One region of the Cronobacter universalis NCTC 9529 genome, then DNA from elsewhere that is predicted to be linked to it. Evidence: predicted binding sites of a transcription regulator. Region 1 holds the regulator's gene; the other holds the start of a gene.

What was found. The regulator PhoB, encoded in region 1, activates phosphate uptake and scavenging genes when phosphate is short. The targets are predictions, from matches to a motif close to CTGTCATAAAACTGNCNNAT.
Region 2: opgB (phosphatidylglycerol--membrane-oligosaccharide glycerophosphotransferase) is a predicted target of PhoB. The motif match lies at 2,921-2,940, and genes of this name have one in related genera.

Annotation. Positions count from the first base shown of each region.
Region 1 is NZ_CP012257.1:1,059,578-1,065,022, reverse strand. It holds gene phoR (phosphate regulon sensor histidine kinase PhoR) at 373-1,686, opposite strand; gene phoB (phosphate response regulator transcription factor PhoB) at 1,709-2,398, opposite strand; gene sbcD (exonuclease subunit SbcD) at 2,597-3,811, shown strand; gene sbcC (exonuclease subunit SbcC) at 3,808-5,445, shown strand, end outside.
Region 2 is NZ_CP012257.1:638,133-643,577, forward strand. It holds gene AFK65_RS02930 (GGDEF domain-containing protein) at 1-371, shown strand, start outside; gene opgB (phosphatidylglycerol--membrane-oligosaccharide glycerophosphotransferase) at 381-2,672, opposite strand; gene dnaC (DNA replication protein DnaC) at 3,038-3,775, opposite strand; gene dnaT (primosomal protein DnaT) at 3,778-4,323, opposite strand; gene AFK65_RS02950 (organic hydroperoxide resistance protein) at 4,546-4,974, opposite strand; gene AFK65_RS02955 (MarR family winged helix-turn-helix transcriptional regulator) at 5,055-5,445, opposite strand, start outside.

The sequences.
Region 1 (5,445 bases):
TTGAAATTGAATAATTTTTTACCGCCAGTCACCTGACGAAAACGCCGCTATTTCCAGGGCTGACAGCGGGATATGCTTCCCGATTACGCTGGCGAAGAATTGTTTTTCGATTTACCCCGTAAAAACAGTCGGTCTGGCAAGAGCAGGGGCGCAATTTAAACGCTTATAACGTTTAAAGGCAAGACGGGATCGTAAAACCAGACCTTTATGCCAGATCTAAGTTTCAGGGCAGTGATAAAATCTGAAATCGTAAAAAACCTCCGGCGATTCGCGCGAGCAAAAAAGCGCCAAACGCTGAAAAAAGCGTTCAAAGGCGATGAAAAAATGAATAAGGCCAGCTTATGGCTGGCCTTGGAAAGGAAGCTTTACGAATTAAACCGCAGAAACGGTTCTGGCGGGCGATGTCACAATCAGCCGCTCCGGCAGAAGGAACGAAAACGTGGTGCCTTTGCCTGGCGTACTTTCAATCTCCAGACGCGCGTCGTGGTGCGTCAGCGCATGTTTCACAATCGCAAGCCCCAGCCCGCTGCCGCCCGTCTGGCGCGAGCGCGCCTTATCCACGCGATAGAATCGCTCGGTGAGGCGCGGAATATGCTCCGCGGCGATCCCCGGCCCGGTGTCGGCCACGCTAAAACGCGCGCCGTTCGCCACATGCTCCCAGCGCACCGTAATGTGCGTGCCCTCGGGCGTATGGTTGACCGCGTTATAGACCAGGTTTGAAATCGCGCTGCGCAACTGCTCGTCGTTGCCGAGCACTTTGAGCTGCGGATCGACCTCAAACGTGAAGGTATGCTTCTGCTGGCTCAGCGTCTGCGCTTCGCGCTCCACCACCCGCAGCATCAGCGGCACGTCTATCGTTTCGTTGAGTTGCATCGCGGGCGCCGCCTCGATTTTCGAAAGCGTAAGTAGCTGTTTCACCAGCCCTTCCATACGGAAGGTCTGCTCGCGCATCGTATGCAGCGCTTTTTCACGCAGCGGCCCTTCGAGCGTCTGCTCGTGCATCATCTCCAGATAACCCTGCAAGACGGTCAGCGGCGTGCGCAACTCATGGCTGACGTTCGCGAAAAAGTTACGCCGCGCCCCTTCGAGCTGATGCATCTGCGTGACGTCGCGCGCCACCATTAACAGCTGATCTTCGCTGTACGGCATCACGCGAAATTCAAGATGACGCCCGTTGTTGAGCACCAGATGCAGTGGCCGGTTAAACTCCTGGCCGCGCAGATAGCTGGTGAATTCCGGGTAGCGCAGCAGGTTTAAGATGTTCTGGCCGTTATCGTCAGGCCAGCGCAGGCCAAGCAGCTGTTGCGCAAGACCGTTGCACCAGAAGATGACGCCCTCTTCCGTGGTCAGCACCACGGCGTCCGGCAGGGATTCCGCGCCGCTGCGAAAGCGTTTGATAAGATTGCCCAGTTCGCGGCGGCGTTTCTTATTGCGCAACTGCATCTGGTGCAGGCCGTAGAGCAGCGGCTCCCAGCTGCCGCTGCCGGGCGGCGGCGTCATGCTGCGATCGACCCACAGCCACCAGGAGAGGCGCAACAAATTCCAGAAATGCCAGATAAGCAATCCGGTCACCGCCGCCAGTAAAAACCATGCCAGATAGCCGAATATCGCCCCGAGCACCAGCGCCGGAATACAGCAAAAAAACAGCTCCAGCACCAGTCTTTTCCATGACAGCCGTTCCAGCACGCGTCACACTCCTGTTTTGGGTTTAAAAACGGGTTGAGAACCGATAACCCGTACCGCGCACCGTTTGTACCATTCTGTCATGACCGCTCTGTTCCAGCGCCTTACGCAGGCGACGGATATGCACATCCACGGTACGATCTTCCACATACACGTTGGTGCCCCAGACGTTATTCAGCAACTGTTCGCGGCTGTAAACGCGCTCCGGGTGCGTCATAAAGAAATGTAACAGCTTGAATTCAGTCGGCCCCATATCGAGAGGACTTTCGCCGGTCATCACCCGGTGCGATGACGGATCGAGGCTTAAGCCCTGCATTTCGATGACTTCATCCACCGCCATCGGCGAGATACGGCGCATGACCGCTTTAATACGCGCCACCAGCTCTTTCGGGGAGAACGGTTTGGTAATGTAATCGTCGGCGCCCGTTTCCAGCCCACGCACGCGATCTTCTTCCTCGCCGCGCGCGGTCAGCATCACCACAGGGATCTCGCGGGTCAGCGCTTCGCGTTTGATATGTTTAATAAACTGGATCCCCGATCCGCCGGGCAGCATCCAGTCCAGCAAAATCAGATCGGGCCAGGGCTCATTGAGTTGATTCACCGCACTGTCATAATCTTCCGCTTCCACCGGCTGGAAGCCGTTTTGTTCCAGTACGAAACACACCATCTCGCGGATAGGTGCTTCATCTTCAACGACCAGAATACGTCTCGCCATGATTCGCCCTGTTAAATAAAGTAAACAGTATGTTATGCGGCGCCATTATGCGTCAGATTTATGACAGATTTATGAAAAAGATGACCGTAAGATGACCTGTCAGCACGCCGGGAAAAACCCGGCGGCGCGACGAAACAGGACACCCGCGGTACTGGATGTTTATAATCCCCTTCTCGCTTTTTCGCCACAGGGCATCCCATGCGTATTCTGCATACCTCAGACTGGCATCTTGGTCAAAATTTTTACGCCAAAAGCCGCGCCGCCGAACATGAAGCCTTTCTCGACTGGCTGCTGAACGCCGCGATAGCGCATCAGGTGGACGCCATCATCGTCGCGGGCGACATCTTCGATACCGGCGCGCCGCCAAGCTACGCGCGCGAGCTCTACAACCGCTTTGTCGTCAAACTTCAGGCGGCGAACTGCCCGCTTATCGTGCTCGGCGGCAACCACGATTCGGTCGCGACGCTCAATGAATCCCGCGAACTGCTGGCCTGCCTGAACACGCAGGTTATCGCCAGCGCTCAGCTCACGCCAGAAACGCAGGCCACTCTCTTATACCGCCGCGACGGCGAGCCGGGCGCGGTGCTCTGCCCGGTGCCGTTTTTGCGCCCGCGCGACGTGCTGCGAAGCCTTGGCGGGCAGTCGGGTCGTGAAAAACAGCAGCAGTTGCTGGAGGCCATCAGCCTGCACTATCAGCAAAGCTATGAGGCCGCCTGCGCGCTTCGCGGCGAGCGCAACCTGCCTGTTATCGCGACCGGCCATCTTACCACCGTCGGCGTGACCAAAAGTGACGCGGTGCGCGACATCTATATAGGCACGCTCGACGCCTTCCCGGCGGACCGCTTTCCGCCCGCCGATTATATCGCGCTCGGGCATATCCACCGCGCCCAGAAAGTGGCGGGCTGCGAGCATATCCGCTACAGCGGCTCGCCGATTGCGCTGAGCTTTGATGAAACCGGCAAAGAGAAAAGCGTTTATCTGGTGGAGTTCGCCGACGGCAAACTGCGCGACGTCACGGCCCTGCCGGTGCCGGTCAGCCAGCCGCTGGCGGTGCTGAAAGGCAGCCTGGAGTCCATTACCGCGCAGCTCGAACAGTGGCGCGACGCGCCGGACGAGCCGAAAGTCTGGCTCGATATCGAAATCGACACCGCCGAGTTTCTGCATGATATGCACCGTCAGATAAGCCTGCTCACCGAAAGCCTGCCGGTGGAGGTCGTCCTTCTGCGCCGCAGCCGCGAAATGCGCGAGCGCGCGCTCGGCACGCTCAGCACCGAAACGCTCAGCGAGCTGGGGCCGGAAGAGGTGTTTGAGCGCCGCCTGGAGCTGGAAGCGCTGGAGGAGCCGGAGAAAGCGCGCCTGCGCACGCTCTTCGCCCGCACGCTGGAGAGCCTGCACGAGGAGGACGAGGCATGAAAATCTTAACCCTGCGGCTGAAAAACCTGAATTCGCTGAAAGGCGAATGGAAAATCGACTTTACCGCTGAACCGTTCGCAAGCAACGGACTCTTCGCCATTACCGGCCCGACCGGCGCGGGCAAAACCACGCTGCTGGATGCCATCTGCCTTGCGCTCTACCACCGCACGCCGCGCCTGAACGCGCTGTCGCAAAGCCAGAATGACCTGATGACGCGCGACACCGCCGAGTGTCTGGCGGAAGTGGAGTTTGAAGTCAAAGGCGTCGCCTGGCGCGCCTTCTGGAGCCAGAGCCGCGCGCGCGGCCAGCCAGATGGCAATTTACAGGCGCCGCGCGTAGAGCTGGCGCGCTGCGAAGACGGTAAAATCGTCGCCGATAAAATCAAAGACAAACTCGACAGAATTGCCGCGCTGACGGGGCTGGATTACGACCGTTTCACCCGTTCGATGATGCTCTCGCAGGGGCAGTTCGCCGCCTTTCTCAATGCCGAAGCAAAAGCGCGCGCCGAACTGCTGGAAGAGCTGACCGGCACGGAAATCTACGGCCAGGTCTCGGCGCGTATTTTCGAACAGCATAAAGAAGCCCGCAGCCAGCTTGAGAAGCTCGAATCGCAGGCGCAGGGCGTGCGCCTGCTGGACGAAGCGCAACGGGAAAGCTTAACCACAGGTTTGCAGGCGCTCACTGACGAGGAAAAAACGCTGCTCGCCCGCCAGCGCCAGTTACAGCAAGAACACCTGTGGCTGACGCAGCGCACCGCGCTTGCCAGCGCGCTCGACGCGGCGCGCCATGCGGCGGCGGCGGCGGATCAAGCACTACAGGCCGCCGCCCCGGATCTGGCGCGGCTTGAGGCGGCGCTACCGGCGGAAAAACTGCGTCCGGCCTGGCTGCGCTGTCAGGAGCTGGAAACCGCCTTTATCGCGACCAGCCGCCAGTATGAAGAAGTAAGCGTTCGCTTACAGGAAAACCAGCAGCGCCGCCGGGAGATCCGCCAGGCCGCCGCGCAACAGGCGCAGGCGCAGACGGCAGAACTCACGCAACTCGGCCAGTGGCTTGCGGAGCACGACCGCTTTCGCCTCTGGAGCAGCGAGCTCGCGGGCTGGCGCGCGGTGCTGGCGCAGCAAAAGCGCGACCGCGAACAGTTGCGTACGCTGAACGAGACGCTCGACGCCACCCGCCGCAAGCGCGACGCGCTGCCGGACGCCGGGCTTGCGCTCTCGCCGGAGGACGCCGCGCAGGCGCTGGCGCAGCTTAACGAGCAGCGCCCGCTGCGCCAGACGCTTTCAATGCTTCAGTCAACTTTCGCGCCCCTGACGCGCCGTAAAGCACGCCTGCAGGAAGCAAACGGCGCTCTGCAAACGCAGATCCAGCTCGCCGAACAGCAGCTGGCGCAAAAGCGTCAGGATTACAAAACCAAACAGCAGGAGGTGGAGCGCGCGAAAGCGGTCTGCGATCTGGATCAGCGCATCGCAAGCCTCGTTGAAGAGCGCGCGCGCCTGCAACCCGGCAGCCCTTGCCCGCTCTGCGGCGCGACCGAACACCCGGCTGTGGAGGCGTACCAGGCGCTGAAACCTGACGCGAGCCGCCTGCGTCTTGCGCAGCTTGAGCAGGAGAAAGAGCAGCTCGGCACCGAGGGC
Region 2 (5,445 bases), 420 kb from region 1:
GCATTCTCTATTTCGATCTCGACCGCTTTAAGCCTATTAACGATTTGTGGGGCCACGCGGAAGGCGACGAGGTGCTGAAAGTCTTCGCCAGCCAGTTGCGCCAGCATCTGGGCCCGAAAGATATCGCCGGGCGGCTGGGCGGCGATGAATTCGCCGTGCTGCTGGCCCGCGAGAGCGACACGCAGCCGTTTCTGAATAACCTGCGCACAAGCCTGGACGCGCATAACCTGCGCGCCGGTAAGCCTTATAACATTAATTATTCTTACGGGATGCTCCATCGCGATTCGGGGAATTACGATTCGCTGCTGGAGATGATCAAAGAGAGCGACAACGTGATGTACTCCGAGAAGCGCAGAAAGCGGATCGGCTAGCGAGCGGGATCACCCGCTCGCGTTAATCACCTTGATGGACACCATGCCGATGCCGAGACGGCGCGGCGAGTGCCCGAGAATATTCCCTTCGTTGGTCGACTGCGGATCCGGCGGCACGATCACCAGCGTGTTGCTGCGCATCGGATTCTCAAAATGCAGCGTGGTGGTGGACACCTCGCTGCCGAGCGTCAGCGTCTGTTCGCTCTCGCCCACTTTCACCGGCATCGGTTTCCCGGCGTTCGGGCCAAACGCTTTGGCGGTAATGACCAGGTCGAATTTCTCCGGCAGGGGCTGGTTATATTCGATTTTCACTTCCTCGCCGAGCTGCGCGTTAGACCAGCGGCCCCAGGATTCCTGGCGTGAAATGCCGGAGAACTGTTTCACCTCTTCCGGCGCGCCCGCCACGTTGAAGATAAAGCTGTCGGCCTGATAGCGGATGTCGTTATCCATCACTTTGAGCGTTTCGACGTTGCGCTGGTAGCGCGCGGTGTCGATGACCGTATCGCGAAACGCCGCTTTGCCCTGCCAGACAGCTTTATCCACCCGCTGTACCTTCTGCTCGCCGCCGAGCTGGCCCTGCGAGACGCAGTAGTCGGTGGAGAGCGCCAGCGCGGGCGCCCACAGGCGCGCCATCTTGTAGCAGTTATCCACCCACAGGAAGTTGTCGCGCGGGGCGAAATCCGCCAGCTGGAAGCGCAGCGGCGCGGAGTATTCGCTCTCCGGCAGCGGCTCGATACGTTTATCCGACACGCGCAGTAAAAGCGGCAGGCGGAAGTGGCTGCCGGAAAACGCGATGGTCTGTTTTTGCGTGTCGACCGTGAAGTTGTCTATCTTCGACGGGAATTTCCACAGGCTGATGATATCGGGCTTCCACGCCAGCACTTTCGATTTCATGTTCAGGAACACCGTCGAGAGCGACTGGCCGGAGAGGCTGCTGCGCCCGAGCCCCAGATAGTTATCCCCGCCGAGAACATCCAGCACCGTCGCGCCGTTATCCATTGTGTTGCGCTTCACCGCGACCACATCCTGCTGCGGCTGGTCGCCGCGCAGAATAAAGAACAGGTTATTGCGATCCTGCTTGCTGAGATATTTATAAGCGGTGTTGTTCATCGCCAGATGATCGGACGAGACCACGATGACGGTGTTTTTAAAATAGGGCGAGGCTTTGATTTTGTTGATAAGCGCCGCGACATGCTCCTGGCTGCAACTCACCGCGCTGAAAGACTGGTTCGGCTTGCCATCGAACGGGTAGCTCTTACGTTTGCAGGTGCGCGACACGAAACCGTCCGGGTGATGCGTATCAACCGTCAGCGTAAAGAGCGAAAAGCGCTTACCCGCTTTCGAGAGGGCTTCGTATTGCTTCCAGACCTCGTCCAGCACCGTGTCGTCGTAGAAGCCCCAGTCATTGCGATAAGCCGGGTCCGCCACCACGCTTTTCAGCTCCTCGGCGCCGTAGAGATGATCGAAGCCGTGAGATTTCAGGAAGACGTCTTTACCGGCAAAGCGCAGGTTCGCGCCCTGAATAAAGTAGTTCTCATAACCGGAGTTTTTCAGGATATCCCCAAGGCAAACGTTCTGCGGGAAGAAACTCGACATCGACGCGGACGCGTTCCCCTCAAAGGGCGCGAAGAGCGGGATGCCGCACTGGGAGGCGACCATCCCGGCGATGGTATAGTCAGTGCCGGGCAGTTGCGCGGTGTGGCTGAAATCGATGCCTTCATTTTTGAGCGCGCCCAGATCCGGCGTCAGGTTCGGGAACGCCTTGTCGTCAAAATAGGTGCGCTCCAGGCTCTCGCCGTAGATATAGACCAGGTTGAGCTGCGGGTTCTCAATACGTTTTTGCGGCTCTTTATAATATGCCGCGAAATCCGGGCTACCTTCGGCGGTCTGGGATTTCACCAGTTCCGTTATCTGGCGAAACGCCGGGCTGGCGTCCACCGAGGCGAGCGCCAGCAACAGCGCCGCGAAGCTGTAACCGAAGTGATAAGGCAGGTGGCGGCGACGGCGCAAAATCCACGTCAGGAGCCCGAAGACCGCCAGCAGCGCCGCGACAAGCCCGATACCGGGCAGAATGTATTTACTGACGCCCGCGCCGGCGAGACTGCTGGTCAGAGTGTAGAGCACCGCGTCGGTAATGCCGTCGCCGGTGAAATAGTTGCTGGCGAGCAGCGTCAGATTGAGGATAATGAACAGCCCTAACACCACCAGGGTGGCGATAAACCACCAGGTGTTACGACCCGCCTTAAAGGCGTAAAGCGCCACCGAGGCGATAAAGAAAAGTATGGAAAGCCACTCTGACAACACCACATCCTCGCAGCGAAGGCGCCAGGCCCGTTGGGGTTAAACCGCTTTTTTAACAGCGAAATATAACTTTGCTGTCATATTCCTACAATTTTAGCGTCATCTTTATGTGGATCAGTTCAGACAAGGTTTAGAAATGCAAATTTTTGAGCCGCGTCTCAGCGCCTGTGGCGCGGCATAACGAAGGGCGTCAGCGGGAAACCGATGTTTAGTTATGGACAGTAAGCGGACACAGTAAAAAGCAGCTTCTTTCATGAAAATGTTATAACAGCGACTATTTCGCTACAGGGCGGGGAAAGCGAAGCGAGACGGCAGGGAAGGGGGCGTGTCGGGGCGCAGAAAACGCGCCCCATGAAAAGGCGGGCTCAGTACTCTTTACCGGTGACGCGGCTGCGGTAGCTGTCCCAGTTGAAGTTCACCCACAGGCTGTTGCCAAGACGCATACGATCCATCACGCGCTCGCCGAGCAGTTTGGTCATCTCATCCATGTTCTGGTTGGTCAGCATGCCGGTCGGACGCTTGGAGGACGAGCGCCGATCCACCAGCTGGTTGATGATCACTTTTTCGTAGCGTGATTCGCTCTGCATACCGATCTCGTCGATCACTAGCAGATCGACGCTGCTCAGATCGTTCAGGAGGCGCTCTTCGCTGGTTTCGCGGCTGCCGAACGTGTCTTTCATGGCCGACATGATATCGGCGACGGTAATGATCATTACCGATTTGCCGCGCAGCAGCAGCTCGTTACAGATGGCGGCGGCAAGATGGTTTTTGCCGGTGCCCGGTTTACCGGCGAAGACAAAGCTCGCGATGTTGTCGTCAAAGGCGTCGACATACTGGCGCGCTTTGCTGAGGGCGTTCATCTGCCCGTCGTTTTCGACACGGTAGTTATCGAACGAACAGTTCTGGTGCAGCGGACGAATGCCGGAACGGTTAAACGTGCGCTGCATTTTCATCGCGCGGTTTTCACGCTCAATGGCCTCTGAACGGATCCGCCCCTGCTCCTGCTGCCAGGCGATCAGCTCTTCACCGGTTTTAAAGGCCGGTTTAACGTCGGGCGGCATCAGCCGCTTCAGGCGCATCATCAGGTCAGTGACGTTTTTCATGTTTACCCTCGAAAGCCGTCAGGAATATGGTCGTCCGGCTGCGCGATGGCGTTGACGTCGCGTCGCGCCGATGACGTAAAGGTGGCGCGGTTCATCTGAATGCTGCGCGCCAGCTTCTGCTGCCACTGGATATGGTGGAAGACTTTGCCCTCCGCCTGCCAGTAGGCGACAAACGAGGCCAGCTCTTCGCTGGTGACCGGCTGCGCCAGCGGAATGCCCCAGAGCGCGGCCATACGCTGAAACTCCGGATCGGGCTGCCAGCCCGGATACATGGCGAATTTGCCCATCGGCACCGGGACGGGCTGGGCGGCGTCGTTGCCTTCGTCGAAGAATTGCGCTTCCAGCGCGACATCGGAGCGGGGCGCGGCGAGCTGTTTTTCCAGCGCCAGCAGTTCCGCCATGCGCGCCGGCGTCACGGCATAAAATGCGGGCGCATTGTTATCAAACACCGCCACGGCCCCACGTTCGGCGTGCGCCAGCGCGCTGCCGGGATTGCGCCGGAAGGCGTCAATATCAACGACATCAGGGGTCAGGATTCTGGAAGACATAAAACGTTCTCAATCAAAGCGTTATCAGACACTGGCGCATAAATGGCCAGCAGAGGCGATAATTCCTTCATAGTAGCATAGTCAGAGGCGGGGTTTGAGCTTATTGGCGCGCGGAAACGCACGTAAAAAAAGAGCGCGCCATGACATCTGGCGCGCTCCGCGTCCCCTGGTGAGGGCAGTTTCGTTTTTTTATTTTAAGCTTCCCCGTTAGCGGGGATAGCGTCAGGCAATGATGTTCAGAGTGACGTCGATGTTGCCGCGGGTCGCGTTAGAGTACGGGCAGACAATATGCGCCGCATCGACCAGTTTCTGCGCCTCTGCCGCGTCCATCCCCGGCAGGTGGATATTCAGTTTCGCTTCGATGCCAAAACCGGTCGGCAGCGGACCGATCCCGACTTCGCCTTCGATAAACGCGTCTTTCGGCATCGCGATTTTGTCGCGGGCGGAGACAAATTTCATCGCGCCCAGGAAGCAGGCGGAGTAGCCTGCGGCAAACAGCTGTTCCGGGTTGGTGACGTCGCCGCCCATGCCGCCCATCTCTTTCGGTACGCCCAGCTTCACATCCAGCACGCCGTCAGACGAGGTGGCGCGACCGTCGCGGCCTCCGGTAGCTTTTGCTTTGGCGCGGTAGATGACGTTTTCTAAAGACATGCAATATTCCTTATTTAAGTTTTAGGCTATTTAATCGCGTGCTACTTATCTGTTGCTCTCACGCCATCCGCAGATGGCGCTTACTGCTGATTCAGATTGTGGCGTAATGCTTCAAGCTGATCTTTCAGATCCAGCAAGGTGTCTTTATCGCAGGCGGTGGCGCAGAGCACCGAGCCCGGTATGTTATGAGCGGCGGCCTTTAACTGCCGGCCTGCGTCGGTGAGCGTGACGATCACTTGTCGCTCATCCTGGCGCGAGCGCTGACGCATCAGAAGTCCTGCCGTTTCCATCCGCTTTAACAGCGGCGTCAGCGTGGCGGAGTCCAGATAGAGCCGCTCGCCAATCTCAGAAACCGTGACGTCGTCCTGCTCCCACAGCACCAGCATCACCAGATATTGCGGGTACGTCAGCCCGAGCGGCGTCAGCAACTGGCGATAAATTTTATGCAGCGCCAGGTTTGTCGAGTAGAGC